Regions from separate parts of the Bacillus sp. HSf4 genome, predicted to be linked through region 1. Evidence: riboswitches for the same ligand, from Rfam matches in the RefSeq annotation. Region 1 holds a riboswitch; the other holds the start of a gene.
The links. Region 1 has a riboswitch for cyclic di-AMP ahead of P3X63_RS02990 (dicarboxylate/amino acid:cation symporter). Riboswitches for the same ligand answer to the same signal wherever they lie in the genome.
Positions count from the first base shown of each region.

Region 2: linked by a shared signal. The riboswitch ahead of kdpF (K(+)-transporting ATPase subunit F) and the one ahead of P3X63_RS02990 (dicarboxylate/amino acid:cation symporter) in region 1 are both predicted to bind cyclic di-AMP.

Region 1 covers NZ_CP120679.1:602,785-606,741, reverse strand. The annotation lists gene P3X63_RS03000 (ABC transporter permease) at 1-523, opposite strand, end outside; gene P3X63_RS02995 (ABC transporter ATP-binding protein) at 516-1,442, opposite strand; gene P3X63_RS02990 (dicarboxylate/amino acid:cation symporter) at 1,518-2,762, opposite strand; cyclic di-AMP (ydaO/yuaA leader) riboswitch at 2,836-2,975, opposite strand; gene P3X63_RS02985 (AI-2E family transporter) at 3,047-3,957, opposite strand, start outside.
Region 2 covers NZ_CP120679.1:2,869,676-2,873,632, forward strand. The annotation lists gene kdpB (potassium-transporting ATPase subunit KdpB) at 1-380, opposite strand, end outside; gene kdpA (potassium-transporting ATPase subunit KdpA) at 400-2,067, opposite strand; gene kdpF (K(+)-transporting ATPase subunit F) at 2,084-2,161, opposite strand; cyclic di-AMP (ydaO/yuaA leader) riboswitch at 2,387-2,531, opposite strand; gene P3X63_RS14825 (aldo/keto reductase) at 2,759-3,604, opposite strand; gene P3X63_RS14830 (MFS transporter) at 3,634-3,957, opposite strand, start outside.

The DNA.
Region 1 (3,957 bases):
TGCTGAGCGCGCTGCTTCTAAACAATGCCGAACAGAAAAACGCGAACGAGACCATTAATAATACTTCCAGCCACTCTGATCCGATCAGCTGGAGCGTATTCAAAAACAGTGTTCCAGCTTTTTCATCAAGCTTCACACCAAAAAAGATCAGGCCGAACAGCAAGGAAAATCCGTAGTAGATGATATAAAGCCAAATGCTTGCCATCACGCTCGTCAAAAATTTGGAAATCAATATTTTCTCCCTGCTGACAGGGCGGATCAGCAAAAATTTGATCGTTTTTTTATCGTATTCAAAAGAGATGATCGAAGCGGCCACGGCAATTGAGAGTACCTGCAGCAGAATATTGAGGTTTGGGGCAAATGAGAAATAGCCGATGAAATGGTCATCGGTTCCCGCGCCCATCAGTATCCTTTTGGTCACCAGTGCAAGCAGGAACTGCAGCGCCACAGTCAGCGCCAGCGCAACGAATGTCACCTTTCTCTTCAGCAGTTTGACATGCTCATTTTGAATCAGTTTAAACATCGGTATTCCCCTCTTCCATTCCATTCGTCAGCGCCATATATTCATCCTCAAGGGAGTGCTTAAACGGAGCGATCGAATAGACGTCGATCCCGTTTTCGACAAGCTTTTGATTCACAGCCGGTATTTGCGCTTTCGCGACTTTGACGGCCAGCCGTCCTTTTTCGGAACGCGCTTCAAACCCATGTTCTGTCAGCCATTGCAGCGCTTTTTGCTGAGGCTCAACTTCGAAAAGCGCTTTTTCCTGCTTTTCGTCGGTATTCCTCAAGCCGACTTCCGATTTGATCTTTCCTTTTTGCAGGATGACAACCCGGGCGCAGAGATCTTCAACTTCTTTGAGCAGGTGAGTGGCAAACAGGATAGCCGTTCCCTCCGCCTGTGCAAGCTCCCGCAAATGTTCGCGAAAATCCTTCATTCCCGCCGGATCCAATCCGTTTGTCGGTTCATCCAAAATCAACAGCTTCGGCCTGTGGAGAATCGCCTGGGCAATTCCGAGGCGCTGCTTCATTCCGAGCGAGTAGGTTCTCACTTTATCATCAATCGCAGCTTCAAGCCCGACCCTGGCGGCGACTTCCGCCAACCTTTCCCGAGTGATGCCGGCATGCATGTTGGCATAATGTTTCAGATTTTCATAGCCTGATAGGTACGGATAAAATTCGGGGTTTTCCACGATCGCCCCGACGGCTTGAATCGCTTTTTCAAATTGGCGGTCAATCGGAAAACCGTTGATGATAATTGAGCCGCTCTTTTTTTTGATCAAACCGGTGATCAATTTGATGAGCGTCGTTTTTCCCGAGCCGTTCGGACCGAGCAAACCGATGATTTCCCCGGCATACGCTTTTAAGTGGATATCATGCAGTATCTTTCGGCCGTCCATATTTTTGCTGACGCTTTCTATATGTAAAACAGGATGCTTTGTCATGGCTTCCTCCTCTTTTTCCCCCAAAAAATAAACAGTGCCTAAAAACAGGCACTGTTTGATTATAGCATGTTTGATTTACATGGACACTTCTGTATGAGGCGCCTCGATTTTGCCGTGTTTTTTCTCCGTCTCGGTGACAATGACAGCGCAGGCCGCATCCCCTGTTGTATTGACAGCAGTCCGAATCATGTCCAACAATCTGTCAATTCCCAATATTAGGGCAATTCCTTCAACAGGAAGACCAACCGTTTGCAGAACCATCGCCAGAAGGATCAATCCGACGCCGGGAACCCCCGCCGTACCAATGCTTGCAAGCACCGCTGTCAGAACAACTGTCAACAGCTGGGTCAAAGTCAGATCCACACCGTACACTTGAGCGATAAAGACTGTCGCCACCCCTTGCATGATCGCCGTTCCATCCATGTTGATCGTAGCGCCGAGCGGCTGAACAAAGCTCGAGATCGGCTCAGGAACCTTCAGCTTTCTTTGGGCGACGTCCATGGAAACAGGCAGTGTCGCGTTACTGCTTGACGTACTGAATGCCACAATCATGACTTCTGAAAAATCTTTAAAGAATGTAATCGGATTTCGTTTTGCGATTAAAGCAACCGTTGATCCGTATGTGACGATCGCATGAATGAACAGGGCAAGCACAACGACAATCATATAAAGCCCCATCGCTTTGATCGCATCCCAACCTTGGCTTCCGATTGCACCCGCGATCAAGCCGAACGTTCCGTAAGGCGCGAACTTCATGACAAAGTTGACAAGGAACATCATCAAGTCATTCCCCTGTTCGACCACTTTCAGAAGGGCGTCCGCTTTTTTTCCAAGCATCGTAATCCCGAGCCCGACTAAAATGGAGAATGCGATAATTTGCAGCATATTCCCTTCAGCCATTGCCTGAACAGGGTTTGTCGGAATGATATTCAAGAGCGTTTCAGCAACGCTCGGCGCTTTCTCTGCCGAATATTCCGCACCGCTTGTGTCGTAAGTTCCAATTTTACCAGGCTGAATGACCAATGCCAAAATAAGTCCGATGATGATGGCGACCGCAGTCGTCGTCAAAAAGTACCCAATCGTCTTCGCTCCGATTCTCCCCAGTTTTTTCGGATCTCCGAGTCCTGCTACCCCTAAAGTGAGAGAGAAGAAAACAATCGGAACGACAAGCATTTTAATCAGATTTAAAAAGATCGTGCCAAGCGGCCCGAATAAAAATGTATTAAGCTTGCTGAACAAATCCGGTGACGTGACATTCAACAAAATGCCGACCGCCGCACCGAGCAACAAACCGATGATAATCTTTGTAGCTAACTTCATATTGATGCCTCCCCTTTCTAAAAAAAGCCCATGAGAGATCTCCCACGGGCTTTTACCATTTCAATTGGTTCCACATGACTCTCTTCACGTTGATGAGGTTAGCTGACGGGTTCGGACGAAGAGATGTCCGTCTTTCAGTTCCTTTGAACTAAAAAATTCACCCCAAATGATCGGGTCCCCCACTCCTACAAAAGGATTAAACGTGTGGCTTTATATCGTTATATAACAGTTATACCTGAAAATTCGAAATATGTAAACCACCTTTTCGAATTTACAAATATATGCTATTTCGCGGTTCGGTTTTCTTCCTTATTTGTAACATCAAGTATATCCAGTAAAAAGACAAATATCGGAATCCCAATGATCAGACCCCAAATCCCAATAAAATGTTCGGAGAAAATCAGCACGATAAACGTAAAGAAAATGGGCAGCTCTGTCTTTGCAGACATCAATTTCGGATTCAAAAAATAAGTTTCGATCGCGTGGACAATCATAATGACCAGCACCAGTGAGACGATATAGGCGATCCCTCCAATGCTGTATGCAATGATGCTCAGCGGAATGAGGGAAATCACAACACCGGCGACAGGAACCAGTCCGAGGAAAAACACCATGACCGCCAGGCCGAAAAGCTGGGGAAACCCCATAATCCCGAGAGCGATTGTCGTCAGCGCACAATTAATCGTCGCAATGATGAATTGCGCTTCCAGCACTTTGCCGAACGTTCTCGTGAATTTTTTTCCAAAAAACGCGATTTCCTCATAAAAAACGGCGACCTTGCTCGTTTTAAATTTATTCATCAAGCTCATCACTTTATCTTTTTCAATCAGGAAGAACATACTGAGAATTAACGACATCAGCACTTGCAAGCCGAAGGTGCCGATATCCGTAATGTATGTATAGATAAAGTTCAGTCCTTTTTCCATATAGTGTGTCAGGTTGAAATCGCCGAAGATATTTGTGAACATATCAAGAAAAGGAATACTGTCAGGGTGTGACGCGATATATTTTCCTTGTTTAATAAGCTGCTGAATCTGTATGACGATCACGGGATAATACATGACCCCGCCAATTGAAAGCCCGATGGCAAGAGCCGCATATAAACAGGATACGATCAGTTTCTGGCTGACCTTTATAAAACGATTTAAAAAGCTGCTGATCACACTTTCCAAACGGTTCATTAAAAACGTAAAAA
Region 2 (3,957 bases), 2.2 Mb from region 1:
GACACTTTTTCGCTTCTGCCATCCATTACTTTATTGGCCCAGATCCTTTTTTTCGTCTGTTTTAAAGAATCCGCCTGCGCTTTTCCCCTTCCTTCAGCCAATGCTTCAGCGAAGTTGGCGAACAAAACCGTAAAAAGCAAGATCACGGAAACTGCCGGGTTGAACCAAGGAGCCGCCGCGCTTCCGAAATACTGCGGAAAAATGGAAAGCAGAACGGCAATCAAAAAACCAACTTCCACCATAAATATAATCGGATTTTTAACCATACGTCTCGGATCTAATTTTAAAAAAGCATCTTTGATCGCAGCTTTTATGATTGTTTTGTCCATCATACGCTTTGGCTTGCGAACCGAATCTGAAACGATCGGCAAATCGTTCATTGATAAAGCCCCCCTATCATCATGTTAAAAACTCTGCAACCGGCCCCAACACCAACACAGGAAAGAAGGTGAGTGCTCCGACAATCAAAATCGAGGCAACAAAAATGCCGCCAAACAGACTTGTATCCGTCCGGAATGTGCCGGTCGTTTCCGGGACGGCTTGTTTTTTCAACAAAGATCCCGTGACAGCCAGCAATGTGACGATTGAGAAATAACGGCCGATGAACATCACAATCCCGGTTGTTATATTCCAGAATGGTGTGGCATCTCCCAGTCCTTCAAAGCCGGAACCGTTATTCGCGGCTGAGGATGTATACTCATATAAAACCTGGCTGATCCCGTGAAAACCGGGATTTGAGATCGCATCTTGCCCGGCCTGTGTATACATTGCAAGCGCTGACGCCCCTAGAATCAACAGGGGATGAATCAGCAGCGTGACAGCAATGAGCTTCATTTCTTTTCCTTCAATTTTTTTGCCTAAAAACTCAGGTGTTCTCCCCACCATTAAACCGGAGAGAAAAACGGAGACCATCGCATACAAAAGCATGTTCATAAATCCGGCACCAATTCCGCCAAAAACCGTGTTCAGCATCATGTTGAGCAATGCCATAAGCCCTGTGAGAGGCGCCAGCGTATCGTGCATCGTATTGACCGCACCCGTTTCAGTTGCGGTGGTGACCATCGCATAAAAGGCTGAATTCAATGTTCCAAAACGGACTTCTTTTCCCTCCATACTGCCTTCATCATGGCTGATCCCCAGCTCGCTGACAGCGGTGTTTCCTCCCGATTCCGTCATAAAGGCTGCACCGGCGGCGATTAAAAACAAAAGACCGGCCGATACAAAAAGGATCCGTCCCTGTTTTTTGTTCCCTACCATTTTCCCGTAGGTAAACGGCAGTGAAATGGTGATGAGAAGCATCAACAAGATTTGAACCGCATTGCTCCATCCATTTGGATTTTCATATGGATGGGAAGAGTTGACCCCGAAATACCCTCCTCCGTTGTTTCCCAGTTCTTTGATGGATAAAAAAGAAGCGACCGGCCCGCGCAAAATCGTCTGCTCCCCTCCGGTTAGCGTATGGGCTGTGGCGGTCGGGCTGAGCGTCTGAGGTACCCCTAAACCGACAAAAACAAGGGCCGCAACAACGGAGATCGGCAGTAAAATCCGGGTGATAGAGCGAATCAGATCGACAAAGAAATTGCCGAGCGGCTTTCCGGCAAGCCCCCGAATCATCGCCATCGCTGCAGAGAGGGCGGTGGCAGGCGCCGCAAACATTAAAAAGGTAATGGCGATCATTTGCGACAACAGAGAAAGACCGCTTTCACCGCTGTAATGCTGTAAATTCGTATTGGTCATAAAACTGACGGCTGTATTAAAGGCAAGCGTCGGCTCCATACCCGCAACGTTTGTCGGATTGAAAGGCAATACCCCTTGCAGGCGGAAAACGAGATAGACCGTGCAAATCACCACCGTGTTGGTCAAAACAAGGGAGACAGCGTATTTCCTCCATGATTGATTTTCCGTTTTCACACCGCCAATTCGATAAAACAGACGTTCAGCCGGCAGAAAAATACGGTCGATTTGAGACGGAGCGTAATCAAACACTTTAGCTATGTAAAGCCCCATCGGTTTAGCCGCCGACAATGCGATCAGCAGAATGAAACAGATCGACAAAAGCGATGTCATTTTCTTTTACCCCCAGTTAAAATTTTTCCGGATTCAACAAAGCATAGGTTAAATAAACAAACATGGCGATCACTATGGCAAAGAGACATATCATTTGGATTCACCCTCTCTATGAATGATCAGTCGTTTTTCCCGCCCACTTCACCAATAAAAGCAGCATCGCCGTTAAAGATGCGGTCACAGCCAGCATCACGATATCACGCACGTTTACTCACCTCCTCTCATTTCTGTTTTGAAGGCATGAAAAAAAGCCGCAAGAGAACAAACCTCTTACGGCTTTTTTTAGGCACAGTTAAGAAACCGTGCTTTCCGCACGTATTTGGGTTCTCTTTAAACGCTTACGAGGTTAGCTGTCGGATTCAGGTGCAAAGAGTCACCTTACCTTGAAAAAGGATTCACCCCAAGTGGCATGCCACAAAAAATTGGTTCCCCCGCTTCCGGTTGGAATTCAGCGGTTACGTAAATTGGAAATTTTATTCAGTTTTTTGATGAGATTTATATTACGCCCGTAAAACAGAAGTGTAAAGTTTCATAAGTGGTCAAATATGACGATATTCACCTTTTATCCCTCTATTATCATACTTTATTTCATACTTTCGTCTCTTTTCTTTAAAAATCTCACTTTTTCTAAAACGCAATTGTGAAAAAGCTGGACAACAAACACCGTTCGACCATCGAACGGTGTCATGACTTAAAAGTCAAAATTGTCAGGATCAGGGCCGACGCGGGTGTTCTCATTCAACCCGTCAATTTGCCTCATCTCCTCTTGTGTCAGCTCAAAATCGAATATATCCGCGTTTTCCGCAATCCGCTGCGGTTTGGTTGATTTCGGAATCGTGATGACGCCGTTTTGCAAATCCCAGCGCAATATAACTTGGGCAGCGGTTTTGCCGTGTTTTTTGGCGATGTCTTGTAAAAGCGGATGGTCGAGCAGCTGCCCCTGCATTAACGGAGACCAAGCTTCAAGCTGAATCCCGTGAACGCTGCAAAATGAATGAAGTTCTTTCTGTGTCAGGCGCGGATGGTACTCGACTTGATTGATCATCGGTTTGATTTTGGCATCCTTCAACAAATCTTCGAGATGGTGGATTTGAAAATTGCTGACTCCGATCGCTTTCACGCGCCCTGCTTCATAAAGGGTTTCCAGCGCCCTCCAGGCCTCTTTATACCGCCCTTCGACAGGCCAATGGATCAGATATAAATCCAGCGCATCAAGCCCCAATTTTTCAAGGCTCGCTTCATAGGCGGAGATGGTAGACTCATAGCCTAAATCATCATTCCATACTTTTGATGTGACAAATATATCATCTCTTGAAATACCGGCCGCCTTGATCCCTTCACGGATTCCCTGTCCGACTCCTGCTTCATTTCCGTAGATTGCCGCCGTATCAATGCTGCGATAGCCGTGGGCAATCGCCGTTTTGACCGCCTGAACCAGCTCAGGCCCTTCTTCCACCTTAAATACACCGAGCCCAAACCAGGGCATGTCCTTGCCGTTATGCAAAGTGATTCGATCTTGTAAATGTTTTGCAGTCATGATTGACCTCCTGATTAGTGTTGTTTTGATCAAGCGCAGTCTCCATCATCGGCAAAGAAGACTTTGTCAGCTTGATCATGTTTTTCATCTTTTCGTTCAAAGCTCCTGCATAAGCCTGTCAAAAGGACAGCGCCGAGCACCATAAACCCGCCGGCCCATGGCGTGTGGATCAGCCCGATCGAGTCTGTGATGATTCCTCCCACGTAAGAGCCGATGGCAATGCCTGCGTTAAACGCGGCGATATTAACGGCTGATGCGACATCCACCGCTCCCGGAACAAACCGCTCAGCCAGCATGACGACATAGACCTGAAGTCCGGGAACATTCATAAAAGCTAAAAACCCCATCAAAAT